One region of the Bacillus sp. AMCV2 genome, then DNA from elsewhere that is predicted to be linked to it. Evidence: predicted binding sites of a transcription regulator. Region 1 holds the regulator's gene; the other holds the start of a gene.

Region 1 (11,735 bases):
GCCGGAGAAAAAGCCGTGTTTATGTGAAAGCCGCCGTCCACCACTTCTTTTACTTTATCATTATATCCAACAACAATCAGACCGCCTGTATTTGCTCTCAAGACGTTTTCCATCCCCGCTCTGAGCGGTGTACCCGGAGCAACAAACTGCAATATAGATGACAGGTCTAACTCGTGTTTCGCCCCTTTTTTCTCTTTTTCCATCTATTATCCTCCTAATGAAGTACGAAGCGCTTCTGCAACATTTGCTACTCCGATAACCTCAATCCCTTTTGGTTTTGTCCATCCATCCAGATTTGCCGCGGGTATGATCATGCGTTTAAAACCAAGCTTTGCCGCTTCTTTCACACGCTGTTCAATTCTTGAAACCCGCCGGACTTCTCCGGTTAATCCCACTTCTCCAATAAAACAATCTGCAGGATTTGGAGGTGTGTCTCTAAAGCTTGATGCGATACTAATCACAATGGCAAGATCAATTGCCGGTTCATCAAGCTTAACGCCGCCAGCCACTTTCAAATAAGCATCCTGATTTTGCAGCAGCAGCCCTACTCTTTTTTCTAACACAGCCATTAACAGAGAAACCCTGTTATGGTCTATTCCCGTTGCCATACGCCTTGGGTTGCCAAAGCTTGTTGGCGAGATAAGCGCCTGAATTTCAACAAGAATCGGTCTAGTGCCCTCCATAGAGGCAGTGATACTCGAGCCTGCGGAACCAGCAGAGCGTTCTTCTAAGAAAATTTCTGAAGGATTCAAAACCTCAGTGAGCCCCTCTTCCCGCATTTCAAAAATGCCCATTTCGTTTGTAGATCCGAAACGGTTTTTTACAGCCCGCAAAATACGGAAAGTATGGTGGCGTTCTCCCTCAAAATATAAAACAGTGTCAACCATATGCTCCAACAGTCTCGGACCTGCAATAGACCCTTCTTTCGTCACGTGCCCTACGATAAAAATCGGAATACCTTTTGTTTTTGCAATTTTCATCAGCTCAGCGGTACATTCTCTGACTTGTGACACACTGCCTGGAGCCGATGTAATATCGCTTTGGTAAACCGTCTGAATAGAGTCAACAACGACAAACGCTGGATTCATCTCTTGTATAGCAGACGAAATATACTCCATATCGGTTTCAGATAAAACATGCAGTGACGGATTATTAATGCCGAGCCGGTCTGCTCGCAGCTTCGTTTGCTTTACAGATTCTTCTCCCGAAATATACAGCACACTGTTTGATGAACCTGATAATTGAGCGGAAACCTGCAGTAATAGCGTTGACTTTCCGATACCAGGATCACCGCCGATTAAAACGAGGGAGCCTTTAACGACACCTCCCCCGAGTACTCTGTTAAACTCGCCAAGCTGTGTTTTGACGCGGGGTTCTTCTGATGTTTCGATTGATGTAATAGGTGAAGGTTTCTGTACAGTTTGAACAGAATGAGAAAAAGCCGCTCTCCGATTGGCCGGTGCTTTTTTAATCATTTCTTCCACCATTGTATTCCAAGCACCGCAGCCCGGACATTTCCCCATCCATTTTGGAGACTCGTAGCCGCAGGATTGGCAGATGAATTTCGATTTTGTTTTAGCCATATATAGTGTAAGACCTCTCCCTTGTTCTATTTCTTGATATGAAAGTGAGGCATACACTTACATGCTGTATGCCTCATTTCCGTCTTCTATATTAATTCGTTTTAGCAGTCGTTTTTACGACAAATTCGCCATCTTCTACATCAAGAACAATATGCTGTCCTTTATGAATATTTCCTCTGAGGAGTTCTTCAGATAAACGATCCTCGACATGTTTTTGGATCGCTCTTCTTAACGGACGGGCACCGTATTCCAGATCAACGCCCTCTTCCGCGACTTTCGCTTTTGCAGCATCTGTCAATTCGATAGAAAGATCTTGTTCTTTCAAGCGTTTCGTTAATTGATCAGACATTAATGACACAATTTCAGTAAGATGTTTTTTCTCAAGTGAATGGAAGACAATGATTTCATCAATACGGTTGATGAACTCAGGTCTGAACGCTCGTTTCAATTCACCCATCACTTTATCTTTCATGTCTTTATGATTTTGAGTTTCATCCTGAACGTTAAAGCCGACATATTTATTGCGTTTCAGCTCACTTGCTCCGACGTTTGATGTCATGATCAGAATGGTATTGCGGAAATCGACTGTGCGTCCTTTAGAATCAGTCAATCGTCCGTCTTCAAGAACTTGCAGAAGGATATTGAAGACATCAGGGTGCGCTTTCTCGATCTCATCAAGAAGCACGACAGAGTAAGGTTTTCTTCTGACTTTCTCTGTCAATTGACCGCCTTCATCATATCCCACATATCCCGGAGGTGAACCAACAAGTCTTGAAGTTGAGTGTTTTTCCATGTATTCAGACATATCAATTCTGATCATGGATTCTTCATCGCCAAAAATGGATTCAGCGAGTGCTCGTGCAAGCTCTGTTTTACCTACACCTGTAGGGCCTAAGAAAATGAATGAGCCGATTGGGCGTTTAGGATCTTTCAACCCTGCTCTCGCACGTCTGACGGCTTTTGCAACAGCTACAACTGCCTCATCCTGGCCGATGACGCGGGAATGAAGAATGTTTTCCATATTGAGAAGCTTATCAGTTTCAGTTTGGGCGATTTTAGATACAGGCACACCGGTCCAGCTGGATACAACCATCGCAATATCATCCACAGTAACCTCTGAGTTTTCCTGCCCTTGCTTCTCTTTCCATGATTTCTTCGTATCCTCTACTTGCTCGCGCAGGCGTTGTTCAGTATCACGCAAGGAAGCAGCTTTTTCAAACTCTTGGCTTTGCACTGCCGCATCCTTCTCTTTACGAACCTCATCAAGCTTCTGCTCAAGCTCTTTTAAGTTAGGAGGCGTTGTAAATGAGCGCAGTCTCACCTTTGAACCTGCTTCATCGATCAAGTCAATTGCTTTATCCGGAAGGAAGCGGTCAGAAATATATCTGTCAGAAAGCTTAACCGCAGCTTCAATGGCATCATCAGTGATAGAAACGCGGTGGTGGGCTTCGTATCTGTCACGCAGACCTTGTAAAATTTGAATACTTTCATCTACAGATGGCTGATCAACCTGAATCGGCTGAAAACGGCGTTCCAGTGCTGCATCTTTTTCAATATATTTACGGTACTCATCAAGAGTCGTTGCACCAATACATTGGAGTTCGCCGCGAGCAAGTGATGGTTTTAAAATATTAGATGCATCAATAGCACCTTCTGCTCCGCCTGCCCCGATTAGTGTATGGAGCTCATCGATGAATAGAATGATATTTCCTGCCTGGCGAATTTCATCCATGACCTTCTTCAGGCGATCCTCAAATTCTCCACGGTATTTTGTGCCGGCAACAACTGTTCCCATGTCTAATGTCATCACACGTTTATCACGCAAAATTTCGGGTACTTCATTATTGATAATTTGCTGTGCCAAACCTTCTGCGATAGCCGTTTTACCTACACCTGGTTCCCCTATGAGAACAGGGTTGTTTTTCGTTCTGCGGCTTAACACTTCAATGACACGCTGGATCTCCTTGCTTCTGCCGATTACAGGGTCAAGACTGTCTTCCTTCGCAATAGCAGTTAAGTCTCTTGCCAAGCTGTCAAGCGTAGGCGTATTCGCATTGCTGTTTGTTCCTGCCGCTGATGATCCTGTTTCATTACTTCCTAGAAGCTGGAGCACCTGCTGTCTTGCTTTATTTAAGCTGACACCGAGATTATTCAGAACTCTCGCAGCAACACCTTCTCCTTCACGAATCAGACCAAGAAGAATATGTTCTGTTCCAACATAAGAATGACCGAGTTTTCTTGCTTCATCCATTGAAAGCTCAATGACTTTTTTAGCTCTAGGAGTATAATGAATCGTTTGAGACATTTCCTGCCCGCGCCCGATCAAACTTTCTACTTCTTTCTGAATTTTATCTGAACCGAGTCCAAGCGCTTGAAGAGCTTTAGCAGCAATGCCCTCTCCTTCTCTTACCAGTCCTAATAAAATATGCTCAGTGCCAATGTTATTATGACCTAACCGAAGTGCTTCTTCCTGTGCTAGCGCCAGTACTTTTTGAGCTCGTTCTGTAAATCTTCCAAACATCATATCGATTCATCCTCCTGTCTTTTCCCATTCATTTCTAAGTGAAGCCGTTCTCTGATGAGAGCCGCTCTTCGAATGTCCCTTTCGTTCGGACGCAAAGCGCCTCCCGAGTATTGCTGTAAAAACCCTGGCTGCGTCAAAATCATAAGTTCGTTAAGTATGTTGCTTGAAAGTCCTTTTATAATGCCTAGGTCTATGCCTAACCGAACATCTGAAAGGCACTTTGCAGTTTCTTTCGATTCTATCATCCGGCAATTAGACAAGACCCCATAAGACCGATATACCCGATCCTCGAGTTCGATTTTAGAAGTTTGATAAATCGCTTCTCGGGCAGATCGTTCTTGTTCAATCAACTGAGCAGCAACACTGTTAAGATCCTCTACAATATCCTGCTCTGACTTACCAAGCGTGATCTGATTTGAAATTTGAAAGATATTCCCTACTGCTTCGCTGCCTTCCCCATAAATTCCTCTAACAACTAAGCCTAATTGATTAATTGCCGGTATAATTCGATTTATTTGCCTAGTTAAAACCAATGCCGGCAGATGCATCATGACCGAAGCCCTTAAACCTGTACCTACGTTTGTAGGACAGCTGGTTAAGTATCCTCTTTGCTCATTGAATGCATAATCAACTTTTTCTTCAATCCAGTCGTCGACCTGGTTTGCGGCTTTCATTGCTTCTAAAAGCTGAAATCCAGGGAAAAGACACTGAATTCTAATATGGTCCTCTTCATTTAGCATGACGCTTACTTCCTCATTTTCAGAAAGCAAACAGCCGCCAAAAGGAGACTCTGTCAGATTCGGGCTGATTAGATGTTTTTCAACAAGTACACGCTTCTCTAAAGGCTGTGCATCATTCATTCTAATCAAAACAAATTTGCCGATTCCGGGAATTTCTTGCTCTGAAAACTGATCTTCAAATTGCTGTATGATGGATGAGGCTTCTTCATTGGAATACCGCGTAGGGAACCGAATATGCTCAAAGTTCCTTGCTAAACGTATGCGGCTGCTGAGTACAATGTCACTTTCAGGTCCTTTCTGCTTCATCCAACTGCTTAGTGCGTCCTGAATAAAATGCTTTAGCGACATTACTCCTGTTCCTCCTCACTATCTGTACTTTTGAGTGATTGTTCTAATGAACGAATTTGATCTCTTACATGAGCTGCATTTTCAAATTCTTCTTGATGGATTAAGGATTCTAATTCCTTTTTTAGCATATCAATCTGCCGTCTGACATGAAGATTGCCGCCTATTCGTTTCGGTATCTTACCTGCATGCACAGTGTTTCCGCTGTGCACTTTACGTAGGATTGGTGTAATGTTGCTATGAAATGTTTTGTAACATTCAGAACATCCAAAACGGCCAATTTTTCTGAATTGCTGAAAAGTCATTCCGCATTTCGGACAAGCAGATATTTGCTCCGAGTGACTGAACATTTGAGTTCCTGCATTTTGAAATGAAGAATCCATGTTCAGTAAACCCGAAAGTAAATTATGAATAGAGAAACCCTGATTTGCACTTATACCATATGAATCACTATTTTCTTTGGCACATTGTTCACAAATATGAACTTCTATTTTTTCTCCGTTAACAACCTTTGTAAAGTGAAAAGTGGCTGGTCTCTCGTGGCACTCTTGACAAATCAATCTTTTCACCCGCTTATTTTAATTTTAAAGAAGTCAGCATTGCCTTCATCATTCTTGCTCTTAATTCATCACGTTCAGGTAAGTCAATGTGTAAAACTGAGCGGTCCATTACGCTGACCATCATTTTTGCTTCTCTTTCTGAAATTACCTTGTCTTCTAATAGCCTTAAAATAATGTCATCAGAGGCTGCTTGAGACAAATGGGTATTAATTTGAGAAATAATATTATTGATCAGGACAACTTCATTGTTCATTTTAATTTTAATGATTCTGATGTAACCGCCGCCCCCGCGTTTGCTCTCAACAATATATCCTCTTTCGCTTGTAAATCTGGTGTTGATGACATAATTTATTTGGGAAGGAACGCATTGAAATTTATCTGCAATTTCACTTCGTTTAATCTCTAAAATTTCCTTGCCATTTTGATCTAACACTCGTTTTAAATATTGTTCAATGATGTCAGAAATATTATGTCCCACTCAACCCCCTCCTTTACTGACTTTGACTATATTTGACTATAATCTTACTATAAGCCGTTTCTCGAGAATTTTCAACTTTCTCGCTCTATCCTTTATTATTTCCATTTTCGCGGTCCACAAAACCTGATTGCTGATTTAAAATTCGGTATAAAGTTATTATATTATACAGTTAAGTGGAATTTTATGATACCAATAAACCAAAATACAAAAAACCCAGCTCAATGAGCTGGGTTTAAGCTTGCTTGGCGGCGTCCTACTCTCACAGGGGGAAACCCCCGACTACCATCGGCGCTGAAGAGCTTAACTTCCGTGTTCGGTATGGGAACGGGTGTGACCTCTTCGCTATCGCCACCAAACAAATTGAGAGTGTTCTCTCAAAACTAGATAACAGGTGTGACATCATTCAAAAATATGGTTAAGTCCTCGATCGATTAGTATCTGTCAGCTCCATGTGTCGCCACACTTCCACCTCAGACCTATCAACCTGATCATCTTTCAGGGATCTTACTTCCTTGCGGAATGGGAAATCTCATCTTGAGGGGGGCTTCATGCTTAGATGCTTTCAGCACTTATCCCGTCCGCACATAGCTACCCAGCGATGCCCTTGGCAGAACAACTGGTACACCAGCGGTGCGTCCATCCCGGTCCTCTCGTACTAAGGACAGCTCCTCTCAAATTTCCTGCGCCCGCGACGGATAGGGACCGAACTGTCTCACGACGTTCTGAACCCAGCTCGCGTACCGCTTTAATGGGCGAACAGCCCAACCCTTGGGACCGACTACAGCCCCAGGATGCGATGAGCCGACATCGAGGTGCCAAACCTCCCCGTCGATGTGGACTCTTGGGGGAGATAAGCCTGTTATCCCCGGGGTAGCTTTTATCCGTTGAGCGATGGCCCTTCCATGCGGAACCACCGGATCACTAAGCCCGACTTTCGTCCCTGCTCGACTTGTAGGTCTCGCAGTCAAGCTCCCTTGTGCCTTTACACTCTGCGAATGATTTCCAACCATTCTGAGGGAACCTTTGGGCGCCTCCGTTACCTTTTAGGAGGCGACCGCCCCAGTCAAACTGCCCACCTGACACTGTCTCCCCGCCCGATAAGGGCGGCGGGTTAGAAGGTCAATACAGCCAGGGTAGTATCCCACCGATGCCTCCACCGAAGCTGGCGCTCCGGTTTCCAAGGCTCCTACCTATCCTGTACAAGCTGTACCAACATTCAATATCAGGCTGCAGTAAAGCTCCACGGGGTCTTTCCGTCCTGTCGCGGGTAACCTGCATCTTCACAGGTACTATAATTTCACCGAGTCTCTCGTTGAGACAGTGCCCAGATCGTTGCGCCTTTCGTGCGGGTCGGAACTTACCCGACAAGGAATTTCGCTACCTTAGGACCGTTATAGTTACGGCCGCCGTTTACTGGGGCTTCAATTCGCACCTTCGCTTACGCTAAGCGCTCCTCTTAACCTTCCAGCACCGGGCAGGCGTCAGCCCCTATACTTCGCCTTACGGCTTCGCAGAGACCTGTGTTTTTGCTAAACAGTCGCCTGGGCCTATTCACTGCGGCTCTCTCGGGCTTGCACCCTAACAGAGCACCCCTTCTCCCGAAGTTACGGGGTCATTTTGCCGAGTTCCTTAACGAGAGTTCTCTCGATCACCTTAGGATTCTCTCCTCGCCTACCTGTGTCGGTTTGCGGTACGGGCACCTCTCACCTCGCTAGAGGCTTTTCTTGGCAGTGTGGAATCAGGAACTTCGCTACTATATTTCGCTCGCCATCACAGCTCAGCCTTATGGGAAACGGATTTGCCTATTTCCCAGCCTAACTGCTTGGACGCGGATATCCAATACCGCGCTTACCCTATCCTCCTGCGTCCCCCCATTGCTCAAATGGTGAGGAGGTGGTACAGGAATATCAACCTGTTGTCCATCGCCTACGCCTTTCGGCCTCGGCTTAGGTCCCGACTAACCCTGAGCGGACGAGCCTTCCTCAGGAAACCTTAGGCATTCGGTGGAGGGGATTCTCACCCCTCTTTCGCTACTCATACCGGCATTCTCACTTCTAAGCGCTCCACCAGTCCTTCCGGTCTGGCTTCACAGCCCTTAGAACGCTCTCCTACCACTGTTCGAAGAACAGTCCGCAGCTTCGGTGATACGTTTAGCCCCGGTACATTTTCGGCGCAGAGTCACTCGACCAGTGAGCTATTACGCACTCTTTAAATGGTGGCTGCTTCTAAGCCAACATCCTGGTTGTCTAAGCAACTCCACATCCTTTTCCACTTAACGTATACTTTGGGACCTTAGCTGGCGGTCTGGGCTGTTTCCCTTTCGACTACGGATCTTATCACTCGCAGTCTGACTCCCAAGGATAAGTCATTGGCATTCGGAGTTTGACTGAATTCGGTAACCCGGTAGGGGCCCCTAGTCCAATCAGTGCTCTACCTCCAAGACTCTTACCTTGAGGCTAGCCCTAAAGCTATTTCGGAGAGAACCAGCTATCTCCAGGTTCGATTGGCATTTCACCCCTACCCACACCTCATCCCCGCACTTTTCAACGTGCGTGGGTTCGGGCCTCCATTCAGTGTTACCTGAACTTCACCCTGGACATGGGTAGATCACCTGGTTTCGGGTCTACGACCACGTACTCATGCGCCCTATTCAGACTCGCTTTCGCTGCGGCTCCGCATCTTCTGCTTAACCTTGCACGGGATCGTAACTCGCCGGTTCATTCTACAAAAGGCACGCCATCACCCGTTAACGGGCTCTGACTACTTGTAGGCACACGGTTTCAGGATCTCTTTCACTCCCCTTCCGGGGTGCTTTTCACCTTTCCCTCACGGTACTGGTTCACTATCGGTCACTAGGGAGTATTTAGCCTTGGGAGATGGTCCTCCCGGATTCCGACGGAATTTCACGTGTTCCGCCGTACTCAGGATCCACTCAGGAGAGAACGAAGTTTTGACTACAGGGCTGTTACCTCCTATGGCGGGCCTTTCCAGACCTCTTCATCTACCTCGTTCTTTTGTAACTCCGTACAGAGTGTCCTACAACCCCAAGAGGCAAGCCTCTTGGTTTGGGCTGATCCCGTTTCGCTCGCCGCTACTCAGGGAATCGCATTTGCTTTCTCTTCCTCCGGGTACTTAGATGTTTCAGTTCCCCGGGTCTGCCTTCTCATATCCTATGAATTCAGATATGGATACCACTCCATTACGAGTGGTGGGTTTCCCCATTCGGAAATCTCCGGATCAAAGCTTGCTTACAGCTCCCCGAAGCATATCGGTGTTCGTCCCGTCCTTCATCGGCTCCTAGTGCCAAGGCATCCACCGTGCGCCCTTTCTAACTTAACCGTTAAAAAGAATCACTATGTGATATCTTGTGTTACTAATTGAATGTGATGTCTACTGTTATCTAGTTTTCAAAGAACACGTTTCGAAGGAATGATCCTTCAAAACTAAACAAGACAGGGAACGTTCTGTTTATAAGACCCAAGGTCTTATATTCCGTATAATATCCTTAGAAAGGAGGTGATCCAGCCGCACCTTCCGATACGGCTACCTTGTTACGACTTCACCCCAATCATCTGTCCCACCTTCGGCGGCTGGCTCCTAAAAGGTTACCTCACCGACTTCGGGTGTTACAAACTCTCGTGGTGTGACGGGCGGTGTGTACAAGGCCCGGGAACGTATTCACCGCGGCATGCTGATCCGCGATTACTAGCGATTCCAGCTTCACGCAGTCGAGTTGCAGACTGCGATCCGAACTGAGAACAGATTTGTGGGATTGGCTTAACCTCGCGGTTTCGCTGCCCTTTGTTCTGTCCATTGTAGCACGTGTGTAGCCCAGGTCATAAGGGGCATGATGATTTGACGTCATCCCCACCTTCCTCCGGTTTGTCACCGGCAGTCACCTTAGAGTGCCCAACTGAATGCTGGCAACTAAGATCAAGGGTTGCGCTCGTTGCGGGACTTAACCCAACATCTCACGACACGAGCTGACGACAACCATGCACCACCTGTCACTCTGCCCCCGAAGGGGACGTCCTATCTCTAGGATTGTCAGAGGATGTCAAGACCTGGTAAGGTTCTTCGCGTTGCTTCGAATTAAACCACATGCTCCACCGCTTGTGCGGGCCCCCGTCAATTCCTTTGAGTTTCAGTCTTGCGACCGTACTCCCCAGGCGGAGTGCTTAATGCGTTAGCTGCAGCACTAAGGGGCGGAAACCCCCTAACACTTAGCACTCATCGTTTACGGCGTGGACTACCAGGGTATCTAATCCTGTTCGCTCCCCACGCTTTCGCTCCTCAGCGTCAGTTACAGACCAGAGAGTCGCCTTCGCCACTGGTGTTCCTCCACATCTCTACGCATTTCACCGCTACACGTGGAATTCCACTCTCCTCTTCTGCACTCAAGTTCCCCAGTTTCCAATGACCCTCCCCGGTTGAGCCGGGGGCTTTCACATCAGACTTAAGAAACCGCCTGCGAGCCCTTTACGCCCAATAATTCCGGACAACGCTTGCCACCTACGTATTACCGCGGCTGCTGGCACGTAGTTAGCCGTGGCTTTCTGGTTAGGTACCGTCAAGGTACCGCCCTATTCGAACGGTACTTATTCTTCCCTAACAACAGAGCTTTACGATCCGAAAACCTTCATCACTCACGCGGCGTTGCTCCGTCAGACTTTCGTCCATTGCGGAAGATTCCCTACTGCTGCCTCCCGTAGGAGTCTGGGCCGTGTCTCAGTCCCAGTGTGGCCGATCACCCTCTCAGGTCGGCTACGCATCGTTGCCTTGGTGAGCCATTACCTCACCAACTAGCTAATGCGCCGCGGGTCCATCTGTAAGTGGTAGCCGAAGCCACCTTTTATGTTTGAACCATGCGGTTCAAACAACCATCCGGTATTAGCCCCGGTTTCCCGGAGTTATCCCAGTCTTACAGGCAGGTTACCCACGTGTTACTCACCCGTCCGCCGCTAACATCAGGGAGCAAGCTCCCATCTGTCCGCTCGACTTGCATGTATTAGGCACGCCGCCAGCGTTCGTCCTGAGCCAGGATCAAACTCTCCGATAAAGTAGTTTGACTGACTACGCACATCGCTGTGCGATTTTTAAAAACTGAATTAACAGGTACGTTTTGTCTTGTTTAGTTTTCAAAGATCATTTTTTGTCCGCTTTGTTAAAGCAACTTTGTTAGTATACAATATCACTTCTTCAAAGTCAACAACTTTTTTAAAAAAACTTTTGGTGGAGCCTAGCGGGATCGAACCGCTGACCTCCTGCGTGCAAAGCAGGCGCTCTCCCAGCTGAGCTAAGGCCCCATAAAAATGGTCGGGAAGACAGGATTCGAACCTGCGACCCCATGGTCCCAAACCATGTGCTCTACCAAGCTGAGCTACTTCCCGATTTCCCATCTATTCTATTAAAAGATATGGCGCGCCCGAGAGGAGTCGAACCCCTAACCTTTTGATCCGTAGTCAAACGCTCTATCCAATTGAGCTACGGGCGCAAAACATAATG
Region 2 (11,735 bases), 3.3 Mb from region 1:
AAAATCAACCGGATTTTTAGCAAAATGGACTGACTTTTATATGTCGTACGGCTTATTGGCTGGATACGGCGGATATGTGTTTGGGAAAAACGGCACAGATTCCGGGGACATCGGCCTGAACAATAAAGGGGCTGTAGAAGCGGTGAAATATGCGGAGAAATGGTTTGAAACCTATTGGCCGAAAGGAATGCAAGACAATTCAAGCGCAGACGACTTTATTCAGCAGATGTTTTTAGAAGGCAAAGCGGCTGCGATCATTGGCGGTCCTTGGTCAGCTGCCAACTATAAAGAGGCTAAATTGAACTACGGAGCGGCTCCCATCCCGACATTGCCCAATGGAGAAGAATATGCCCCTTTTGCGGGCGGTAAAGGCTGGGTAGCTTCAAAATATACAAAAGAGCCCGAGCTGGCTGAAAAATGGCTTGAGTATGCTGCAAATGATGCCAATGCTTACGCTTTTTATGAGGATACAAACGAAGTTCCGGCCAACACTGCTGCAAGGAAGAAAGCCGATGAGCAAAAGAATGAACTGACGTCAGCTGTGATTAAACAATATGAAACAGCAACGCCGACTCCAAATATTCCGGAAATGGCTGAAGTATGGACAGGAGCGGAAAGTTTGATTTTTGATGCAGCTTCAGGAAAAAAATCGACACAAACATCAGCGAATGATGCTGTAAACGTCATAAAGGAAAATATTAAAGAAAAGTATGTGAAATAAAACGGCGGGATAGCGTCCGGAAGAATAGAGGGCGGAAAAAATGAATAAACATCACACACTTGCAAAGCAAAAACGAAAGGCAGGGCTTTTATCGATCATTCCAGGACTTGGGCAGATTGCGAATCAGCAATTGTCAAAGGGGCTCTTATTTCTTGCCATCACAGGCTTGTTTGCTTTTGAATTATGCGTTTTCGGTATACAGGCGCTAACCGGATTGATGACATTGGGAAGTGTTCCCGGTGAAGACCACTCGCTGTTTATGCTGATTGAAGGCACGCTGCAATTGATCGTGACGGTGATTTTCCTCATGTTCTATATCTTTAATATTCATGATTCGCGTAAGACCGCCGCTATGAAAGCGGCGGGTTTGGAAGTCAATACAACAGCCAAGGATATGATCTGTCATGCGGGCGATAAAGGGTTTCCATATCTATTTACACTGCCGGCATATATCATGATGGTGTTTGTGATTATCTTTCCGGTTTTGGTGACTCTGTTTGTTGCATGTACAAACTATGATTTTTATCATATTCCGCCTAATCGTCTGATTGACTGGGTCGGGTTTAAAAATTTCTTAAATATTTTTTTCCTTGGCTCCTATCGTGAAACATTTGTGAATGTACTGGGCTGGACGGTCATCTGGACAATTTGCGCGACAACGCTGCAAATCATTTTAGGTATTGTGACGGCCCTTTTCGTCAATCAGGATTTTATAAAAGGCAAGCGGATATTTCGAATGATTTTCTTATTTCCATGGGCTGTTCCGGCGTTTATTACAATCATGAGTTTTTCCAACATGTTTAACGACAGCATAGGAGCGGTGAATGCACAGGTGATTCCACTATTCAATCACCTGCCGTTTGTTGAGCTGCCTGCGATCGCGTGGAAGACAGATCCTTTCTGGACAAAGACAGCCCTCATTATGATTCAGACGTGGCTCGGCTTTCCATATATTTATGTCATGGTAACGGGAGTGCTTCAGGCGATTCCAGGTGAATTGTATGAAGCGGCAAAGATTGACGGGGCCACTTTTATTCAGCGTTTTCGGCATATTACATTCCCGATGATTTTATTTGCCACAGCACCCGTGATGATTACTCAGTATACGTTTAATTTCAATAATTTCTCGATCATCTACTTATTTAATGAGGGAGGTCCAGGCAGTGCGGGAGCCGGGGCCGGGTCGACCGATATCTTAATTTCGTGGATTTATAAACTGACAACAGGCACATCACCCCAATATTCCGTTGCGGCGGCTGTGACACTGTTAATTTCTTTCATTGTCATTGGAATTTCACTGATTGCTTTCAAAAAATCGAATGCTTTTGGCAATGAGGAGGTTATGTAGGTGAACGCGAGAACTGCCAGAATGCTTAATAAAATCTGTACGTATTTCTTTTTGACGCTTTTAAGTATTGTCATTATATATCCGTTGCTGATTACGGCATCATCAGCATTCCGTGTGGGGAATTCGGCGGCTTTTCAGCTCGATTTTTCGGGTTCTTGGACATTGGATCATTTTAAGCGGCTATTTGACGAAACGCTTTATCTCAATTGGTACAGCAATACACTTGTCATCGCGCTATCGGTCATGGTTTTGCAGGTTACGATTGTGACACTTGCCGGGTACTCGTACAGCCGCTATCGGTTTGCAGGCAGAAAAAAGAGCCTGATATTCTTTTTAATCATTCAAATGGTGCCGACAATGGCGGCGCTGACTGCTTTTTATGTCTTGGCGATGCTAATAGGCGCACTCGATCAATACTGGTTTTTAACAGCGATCTATATCGGCGGCGGAATTCCGATGAACACGTGGCTGATGAAAGGTTATTTTGATACTGTGCCGAGAGAAATTGATGAAGCCGCGCGAATTGACGGAGCGGGACATCTGAGGATTTTCGCTTCAATTGTTCTGCCGCTTGTTAAGCCAATGCTCGCGGTACAAGCGCTTTGGGCGTTTATGGCACCGTTTGGCGACTATTTGCTGGCGAAATTTCTGCTTCGCTCACCGGAAAGGCTGACCATCGCTGTAGGATTACAATCCTTTATTTCTAATCCGCAGCAGCAAAAAGTAGCTCTATTTGCAGCCGGTGCCATACTAGCTGCACTGCCGATATGCGTTCTATTCTTTTTTCTCCAAAAGAACTTTGTGTCCGGTTTGACGGCCGGCGGAACAAAGGGGTAATTCAATGAAGAATCTGGAGAATAAAAGCTTTATCATCCGCTGCCTGAAGGCGGCTGCATCCCCATCAGGTGTTTGCCGCTATGGGAATACCTTCAGCTGGCTGCAGCTCTCTTTTCTCTTTATGTTTTTAATGGCCTGCTTAATGGCGCCGTTAGCGGTTTCGTTTGTGAAAATGGATCGCTTCAGCGTTTCATCTTTCATGCCGTCAGCGATTCAAGGAGTTAATGATCAATTTGCTGATCAATTACAGGGTTTTCAAATCAGGAACGGAAAACTAACAGGCGGGAAGAGCTCTGAGAGAATTGAAGATGGGCAGAATGTGATGGCGGTCGATATGAAGCATGAATATGATACTAGCGGTGAAAATGGGCGATTGAAAGTAACTGGATTTGAAAACGCCATCATATTTCAACCTGATCAACTGATGATCACCGATCAAAACGGAACGGGGTTTTCTGTTGGCTATGCGAAAATGGACGTAAAGCTCGAGAAGCCAAACGCCCATGATGTAGAGGTTTTGATCGATACATTATGGTTGGCACAGTATAAGCCGATGGTCATGATGCTGGCATATGCGGTGGTTTCTATGATCCAGCTTTTGTTAACGTTTGTTCTTGCCGGAGGCCTCTGGATCACAAAACGATCAAACATGATCTCTATTGCGTCATTCAAGGAAGCAGTATCTACGGCGATTTGCGCCTCGGCACTGCCGGCATTTGCGGCAGCTGCTATCGGCATGGTTCATTTTGATTTGATTACTGTATTGATGATCCATTCGTGTGGCGTTACTTTGATGATCTCTTTTGCATTTAGATATTTGACCAAAATCCGCCGTGATAATGGAAACTTACATTCGGGAGGAAATGATGATAAATCAGCGGTTATTTGAGATTGATGAATGGAAAATCAAAACAAATACATTTAATAAGGAGCATACACGGCTGCTGGAAAGCCTGACGTCTCTTGCCAATGGTTATATGGGGGTCAGAGGGAATTTTGAAGAAGGCTATTCAGGCGACAGTCACCAAGGCACATATATTGCAGGCGTGTGGTTCCCCGACAAAACGCGAGTAGGCTGGTGGAAAAACGGGTATCCAGAATATTTCGGAAAAGTGATCAATGCAATGAACTTTATGGGCATAGGCTTATATGTTGACGGTGAAAAAATCGATCTCCATCAAAACCCAATCGAATCATTTGAGGTAGAACTCAATATGAAAGAGGGGATTCTACGTCGAAGCGCTGTTGTCCGCATTCAGGATAAATCCGTCAGAATCAGGTCAGAGCGGTTTCTTAGCCTTGCCGTAAAAGAACTCTGTGCGATTCATTATGAAGCGGAGTGCCTGACGGGAGATGCTGTCATTACGCTTGTTCCTTACCTGGATGGAAATGTGGCAAATGAAGATTCTAACTACCAAGAACAGTTTTGGCAGGAGGAAGCGAAAGGTGCTGATTCTCACAGCGGCCATTTAGCAGCAAAAACGATCGAAAATCCATTTGGAACACCGCGCTTCACGATTTTAACCGCAATGGCAAACGTGACAGAAGGTTTTGTCCATGAAAGCTTTAAAACGACTGAAATGTTTGTTGAGAATCGTTACAGCTACCAAACGAAGGCATCATTGAAAAAGTTTGTGATTGTCACGACTTCCCGTGATTTTCGGGAGGAAGAGCTTTTTTTGAAAGCCAAGGAGCTTTTGGCGGAAGTGGTAGAGAACGGCTATGAAGATGCAAAACGGAGGCACACTGATCGATGGAAGGAAAGATGGGCAAAAGCGGACATTGAGATTAAAGGAGATGAGGAGCTACAACAAGGAATCCGCTACAATATCTTTCAGTTATTCTCGACGTATTACGGGGGCGATGCCCGTTTGAATATCGGGCCGAAAGGATTTACTGGCGAGAAATATGGAGGTGCAGCATATTGGGATACTGAGGCGTACGCCGTTCCGATGTATTTGGCGACAGCCGAGCCGGAGGTGACGAAAAACCTGCTTTTGTATCGCTATCATCAGTTGGAGGCTGCTAAACGCAACGCGGCAAAATTGGGGATGAAGGGGGCACTTTATCCGATGGTGACGTTCACCGGTGATGAATGCCACAACGAATGGGAAATCACCTTTGAAGAAATTCACCGCAATGGCGCGATCTGTTATGCGATCTACAATTATATCAATTATACAGGCGACCGTAACTATATGGAAGAATACGGGATAGACGTTCTTGTGGCAGTCAGCAGATTTTGGGCCGACCGTGTTCACTTCTCGAAACGAAAAAATAAGTATATGATCCATGGCGTCACAGGGCCGAATGAATACGAAAACAACGTTAACAACAATTGGTATACGAATGTCATTGCGGCTTGGACGTTGGAGTATACTCTACAAAGTCTCGAAAGTATCTCAGCGGAGAAACGCCGCCTTCTGGATGTGCAGGAAGTAGAATTGAAAGTCTGGAGAGAAATCATCCAGCACATGTACTATCCATTTAGTGAAGAACTGCAAATTTTCGTTCAGCATGACACGTTCTTGGACAAAGACCTGCAAGCAGTTGACGAATTAGATCCAGCGGAGCGGCCTCTTTATCAGAATTGGTCATGGGACAAGATTCTCCGCTCCAATTTTATTAAGCAGGCAGATGTTCTCCAAGGCATTTATCTTTTTAATGACCGTTTTACAATAGAAGAAAAACGGCGAAATTTTGAATTTTATGAGCCGATGACTGTTCATGAATCAAGCCTATCGCCCTCTGTCCATGCGATTCTCGCAGCCGAACTCAAGCTGGAAAAGAAAGCGCTCGAATTATATAAGCGCACAGCAAGGCTTGATCTTGATAATTACAATCATGATACGGAAGAAGGCTTGCATATTACTTCAATGACGGGTAGCTGGCTGGCAATCGTTCATGGCTTTGCAGGCATGCGCACCGCGAATGAGACGCTGTCATTTGCTCCGTTTTTGCCGAAAGAATGGGACGAATATTCATTCAACATCAATTATCGAAATCGATTAATCAATGTGACGGTTGACGAAAAGCGCGTTATTTTTGAGCTTGTAAAAGGCGAGCCGCTGCACATGAACGTTTATGAGGAACCAGTTGTCCTACAGGGACGATGTGAAAGGAGAACGCCTAATGAGTGAATGGTGGAAAGAAGCTGTCGTTTATCAAATTTACCCGCGCAGTTTTTATGATGCCAATGGAGATGGATTCGGGGATTTGCAAGGTGTGATTCAAAAGCTGGATTACATCAAAAATCTCGGGGCGGATGTCATCTGGCTCTCCCCGGTATTTGATTCCCCGCAGGATGACAACGGATATGATATCAGCGATTACAAAAACATGTATGAAAAGTTTGGGACAAATGAAGATATGTTTCAGCTGATTGATGAAGTCCATAAACGCGGAATGAAAATCGTCATGGATTTGGTCGTGAACCACACATCAGATGAGCATGCTTGGTTTGCTGAAAGCCGCAAGTCGAAGGACAATCCTTACCGGGATTATTATTTTTGGAAAGATCCTAAACCGGACGGCTCAGAGCCGAATAATTGGGGATCGATCTTTTCAGGCTCAGCGTGGACATACGATGAAGGAACAGGGCAGTATTATTTGCACTACTTTTCGAAAAAACAGCCTGATTTAAATTGGGAAAACGAAGCCGTTCGCCGGGAAGTTTATGATGTAATGAGATTCTGGATGGATAGAGGCGTTGACGGCTGGCGGATGGATGTGATCGGCTCTATTTCTAAATACACCGATTTTCCGGACTACGAAACGGATCATAGCCGCAGCTATATTGTCGGCCGTTATCACTCTAACGGCCCACGTCTTCATGAGTTTATTCAAGAGATGAACAGGGAAGTGCTTTCTCATTACGACTGCATGACAGTCGGAGAGGCAAACGGCTCTGATATTGAAGAGGCGAAAAAGTACACAGATGCAAGCAGGCAAGAGCTGAATATGATCTTTACATTTGAACATATGGATATTGATACAGAACAAAACTCGCCAAATGGGAAATGGCAGATCAAGCCGTTTGATTTGATTGCTTTAAAAAAGACGATGACAAGGTGGCAGACCGGGTTAATGAATGTCGGCTGGAATACCCTTTATTTTGAGAACCATGATCAGCCGAGGGTTATTTCCCGCTGGGGCAATGACAGGAAACTGCGTAAGGAATGTGCGAAGGCATTTGCAACGGTTTTGCACGGCATGAAAGGAACGCCGTTTATTTACCAGGGAGAAGAAATCGGCATGGTCAACAGCGATATGCCGCTGGAGATGTATGATGATCTTGAAATAAAGAATGCATATCGTGAACTAGTCGTCGAAAACAAAACGATGTCAGAAAAAGAGTTTGTCAAAGCCGTGATGATAAAAGGAAGGGATCATGCGAGAACACCTATGCAGTGGGATGCCGGAAAACATGCGGGATTCACAGCCGGAGACCCATGGATACCGGTAAATTCCCGCTATCAAGATATCAATGTGAAAGAGTCCTTGGAAGATCAAGATTCGATTTTCTTTTACTATCAGAAGCTCATTCAATTACGAAAGCAATATAAGATTATGATATATGGCGATTATCAGCTGTTGCAGGAGAATGATCCGCAGGTCTTTTCTTACCTCCGAGAATATCGAGGGGAAAAGCTTCTTGTCGTTGTGAATTTATCGGAAGAAAAGGCTCTGTTCGAAGCGCCTCCAGAACTGATTCATGAGCGTTGGAAAGTGCTGATTTCAAACTATCCGCAGGAGCGGGCTGACTTAAAGAGTATTAGCCTCAAACCTTATGAAGCTGTGATGGTCATTAGTATATGAAAGCGGTCATTTTTGATTTAGACGGAGTGATAACAGATACGGCTGAATATCATTTTCTCGCTTGGAAGCACATCGCAGAACAAATCAATATCCCCTTTGACAGAGACATGAATGAAAGGCTAAAAGGAATCAGCAGAGAAGAGTCACTTGAAAGCATATTGATCTCTGGCGGTGCGGAAACAAAGTATACAAATGCGGAGAAACAAGAACTTATGCATCAGAAAAATCACGATTATCAAACGTTGATCAGCAAATTGACGCCGGAAGATCTTTTACCGGGGATTGGCAGGCTCCTATGTCAATTGAAAAACGAAAATATAAAAATCGGGTTAGCATCTTCAAGTCGCAATGCCCCCGAGATTTTAAGACGATTGGCAATTATCGATGATTTTGATGCCATTGTTGATCCGACGGCTCTTGCGAAGGGGAAGCCTGATCCTGACATCTTTTTAACAGCTGCAGCGATGCTCGATGTTTCCCCTGCTGATTGCGCGGCAATAGAAGACGCAGAAGCAGGCATTTCTGCAATCAAATCTGCGGGGATGTTTGCGGTTGGTGTCGGTCAAGGACAGCCGATGCTTGGTGCTGATTTGGTTGTGAGGCAGACGAATGATTTGACGCTTGAGCTGTTACATGAGGAATGGGAGCAGTATAGAATAAAAAGTGTTTAAGGGAGTCAATTCCTTGAAATGAAAAAAACCTGCAAGAGACGCAGCTCTTGCAGGTTGTGTTATTACTTTTTGTCTTCTGTGTGAGTCAAAATTTTGTCAATCAGGCCGTATTCAAGCGCTTCTTCAGCAGACTTGAAGTTATCACGGTCTGTGTCGCGTTCGATCACTTCAAGCGGCTGGCCAGTACGTTCAGCAAGGACTTTGTTTAATTTGTCGCGAAGCAAGAGAATGCGTTTCGCGGCAATTTCAATTTCTGTCGCCTGACCTTGCGCACCGCCAAGTGGCTGGTGAATCATGACTTCACTGTTTGGAAGCGCATAGCGTTTGCCTTTTTCGCCGGCTGCAAGCAGGAACGCGCCCATTGACGCAGCCATGCCGATACAAATTGTAGATACCTTCGGCTTAATAAACTGCATGGTATCATAGATCGCCATACCGGCTGTAATAGAGCCGCCCGGGCTGTTGATGTAAAGAGAAATTTCTTTTTCAGGATCTTCTGCTGCTAAGAATAAAAGCTGTGACACGATGGAGTTCGCAACGTTGTCATCAATCGCAGATCCAAGCATGATGATACGATCCTTTAATAGACGAGAATAAATGTCATACGCTCTTTCCCCGCGGTTCGTTTGTTCAATGACTGTAGGTATTAAATTCATAATGCTCCTCCTTCACCTTTTAGGTAAGTATGTAGTTACATGATACATTTTTGGTCAATAAAGGTCAAACAAAAAGCTGGCTTGATATGCAAAGTCGTCTCTTTTTCCCATTTTCCCCAAAAATACAGGGGTTCAAACCATCGTATGTCAGATTGCCAATTAAGATGCTTTGTCTATTTAAAAAACGGCCTCTCGAAATAGAGGGTTGTTATTTGAATGGAATTATCGTATAATTAGTTGTGCTGACGTTCTCATAACGCAGTCATTCTGCGCTCGTAGCTCAGTTGGATAGAGCGGTGGTTTCCGGTACCACGTCTGTCGGGGGTTCGAATCCCTCCGAGCGCGTCCAATAGAACAACAGGAAAGACAAGGGTTTGGCGATTTGCCGCTCTTGTCTTTTTTGTGTGAAGTAATGAAAAACTAAGGATTCTGTTTCCTGTATATATTATAGGAGTAAGAGCTTTCTGATGTGTCAAATATCTTCAGCAGATGTTATAGAGTGCGTACAATCCTAATGCCCTTGAGTGCTTATATAATTTTCGAAATCATTTTTTATACGAAAAAGAGGTTAGAGATCTATAAAAAAGGTTTAAATAAGTTTAATATGAAAAAATAAATACTATCCCTTACAAGTTTAACAGCTCACTTTTCGGCAGTGGCTATCAACTAGTAGGGGATTTTTTATGGCGCGAAAAGGACAACATTTTTACCACTATATGAAAGAAATTAACATGAAAGCCGTCAACTTGCATGTAGAAGGAACTAAAGCGCTGTAACGCGTTATCTGAAGAATAAGGGCTTCAGAGTTCAAACCAGCTCAAAAAATTGGGTAAAAAACGCCGTGGTATTTTGAAGAGCAACGGGGAAAGAATAAAAAGTCAGACAACCTTTTTATAGGATGCCCTAAGACAACGTTTAAAAGCGTTGAGGAAGAACGAGATTATCTAAAGGTACAGGTTGAATAACTAAAAAAACGTTATCCGATTACATGGCTGGCGGTATCGCCAAGGTGTCAAGATAAGGATACTAAAAATGGTGCAAGACTCAAAGGGTTCGAATGGCAAGGTATCAGAGAGATCAGTTGATTAAAGAACACATTATGGCGAATCACCATTCGCGCCCCTTCTATGACTATCCGAATTACTGTAGCTGTTAAAGAAAGAAGGCTTTTCCGTCAACCATAAGCGTGTTGACAGGTTGATGAAAGAGATGAACATCCATCGATCATTCGAAAAAAAGGGACGTTATTCTGGAAGAAAGGCATCGATTGTTCAATCAAACTGACTGAACCGAGAATTTTAAACCAATCGACCTAACCAGCTATATGTAACCGGTATTACCTATATTGTAGTGGACAGCTCCACTCTCTGATCAAGGATCCCAATACACAACAAAAACATATCATAAGCGATTCGAAACCGTTTGTTTGAAGGGCAGTCATTCTCGTAAGGGTAACGGTCTGGATAATGTATGCATCGAATTGTTTTTCTCACACCATACTTTTCTTCATGCCAAATTGAAATAGAGCTACACAAGAACATTAAAGATTATTCAGTTATATCAACGATTCCAGAAAAATTTAAACCAGTGTGCTCCGATAGAATACCGTAACACACTGGTTGCTTAGTTTTTTTATGCTGTCTACTTGACAGGGGTAAGACTAACTAACCTATCGGGTATCTTTTTTACGATTATTTTTATTTTTCGGTGCTATGTAGGTTGGGCCACAAACAAATCCTACAACCATAATAACGACTCCTACCCACCGGACAGCATAAAAATCAGTATCACGTAGGAAGACGAATGAAAATAAGGTAATGATCGTCCCAATAATCACTGCAACTGCCCAGATATTACTTGATTTCCTCATTTAAAAGCTCCTTTATAACTTAATGTTTCAGCTGAGTATTGCGATGTAAAATATAACATACTGTGGATTAAATGGAAAATCCTAAAGGTAATGAATTGATAGCACTATTTTTAACGAATAACAACTCTATTGAATTAATATCTGAATAAAAAAGTTCTTAATACCCATTTTTTTTTTTTGAACTCTATTTACAATACAAAATCTAGTCAAAAAAACTTTACTTTAGTTTAATATTAAACGAATCGTAATAGAATGAATTCGTATAAATGAGGTCATTTTCACCTATAAAATAATATTTTCACATTAATTATAATAATTTGACATATTAAACTTTTATTCCTAATATTGGATTTGAATACAAATAAAAGGAGGAGTTTTGTGAAGCTTAAAAGATTTGTTATAGCTGTTACTATTGGAACTGGAATTCTGGGGTCTGTAATGTACTCGTCGGCTTCGGCAGCAACATTAGAAACAAAAAAAGTTGAACTGGAAAATGTCTCTCAGGAAGGCAAAGATGCTAATGCAGCAGGCATTGGGAACCTAGCTCAAAAAGCCTGGGTTTATGGGACTGAAGCTGCAAAGCATTATGGAGGCAAAGCTTTGAATATGTTTTTAGACAATGGAGGGTTAGGTATAGCTAAGCCTTCAAACGAAGAGGTACAAGATATGGATGTTATTTTTGACAAAAAATAATTTATAAGGAAGGGGGATTATTATAGTCCCCCTTTTTTTAATAGAGGGGATTTTGATGAATAAAAATAAAACTTTTATTATTGGTTTGTTGTTTATTTTATTAGTTACTTTCGTTGTACAT

The links. The regulator CtsR, encoded in region 1, represses protease genes until heat stress. The targets are predictions, from matches to a motif close to ATGGTCAATAAAGGTCAAACA.
Region 2: the regulator CtsR is predicted to act here: its motif matches at 9,102-9,122, upstream of clpP (ATP-dependent Clp endopeptidase proteolytic subunit ClpP).

What each region holds. Positions count from the first base shown of each region.
Region 1 is NZ_JBVYIB010000002.1:95,386-107,120, reverse strand. Features, by position in the region: gene disA (DNA integrity scanning diadenylate cyclase DisA) at 1-203, opposite strand, end outside; gene radA (DNA repair protein RadA) at 207-1,583, opposite strand; gene clpC (ATP-dependent protease ATP-binding subunit ClpC) at 1,675-4,107, opposite strand; gene AC0OMA_RS00615 (protein arginine kinase) at 4,104-5,195, opposite strand; gene mcsA (protein-arginine kinase activator protein McsA) at 5,195-5,752, opposite strand; gene ctsR (transcriptional regulator CtsR) at 5,766-6,230, opposite strand; rRNA gene rrf (5S ribosomal RNA) at 6,471-6,586, opposite strand; rRNA gene AC0OMA_RS00595 (23S ribosomal RNA) at 6,642-9,569, opposite strand; rRNA gene AC0OMA_RS00590 (16S ribosomal RNA) at 9,740-11,289, opposite strand; tRNA gene AC0OMA_RS00585 (tRNA-Ala) at 11,461-11,536, opposite strand; tRNA gene AC0OMA_RS00580 (tRNA-Pro) at 11,544-11,620, opposite strand; tRNA gene AC0OMA_RS00575 (tRNA-Arg) at 11,648-11,724, opposite strand; tRNA gene AC0OMA_RS00570 (tRNA-Leu) at 11,734-11,735, opposite strand, start outside.
Region 2 is NZ_JBVYIB010000002.1:3,384,135-3,395,869, reverse strand. Features, by position in the region: gene mdxE (maltodextrin ABC transporter substrate-binding protein MdxE) at 1-721, shown strand, start outside; gene mdxF (maltodextrin ABC transporter permease MdxF) at 762-2,069, shown strand; gene mdxG (maltodextrin ABC transporter permease MdxG) at 2,070-2,906, shown strand; gene AC0OMA_RS17600 (DUF1189 domain-containing protein) at 2,911-3,795, shown strand; gene mdxK (maltose phosphorylase) at 3,773-6,046, shown strand; gene malL (oligo-1,6-glucosidase) at 6,039-7,724, shown strand; gene pgmB (beta-phosphoglucomutase) at 7,721-8,395, shown strand; gene clpP (ATP-dependent Clp endopeptidase proteolytic subunit ClpP) at 8,458-9,051, opposite strand; tRNA gene AC0OMA_RS17575 (tRNA-Arg) at 9,321-9,396, shown strand; gene AC0OMA_RS17570 (IS3 family transposase) at 10,201-10,335, shown strand; gene AC0OMA_RS17565 (hypothetical protein) at 11,300-11,614, shown strand; gene AC0OMA_RS17560 (DUF5819 family protein) at 11,670-11,735, shown strand, end outside.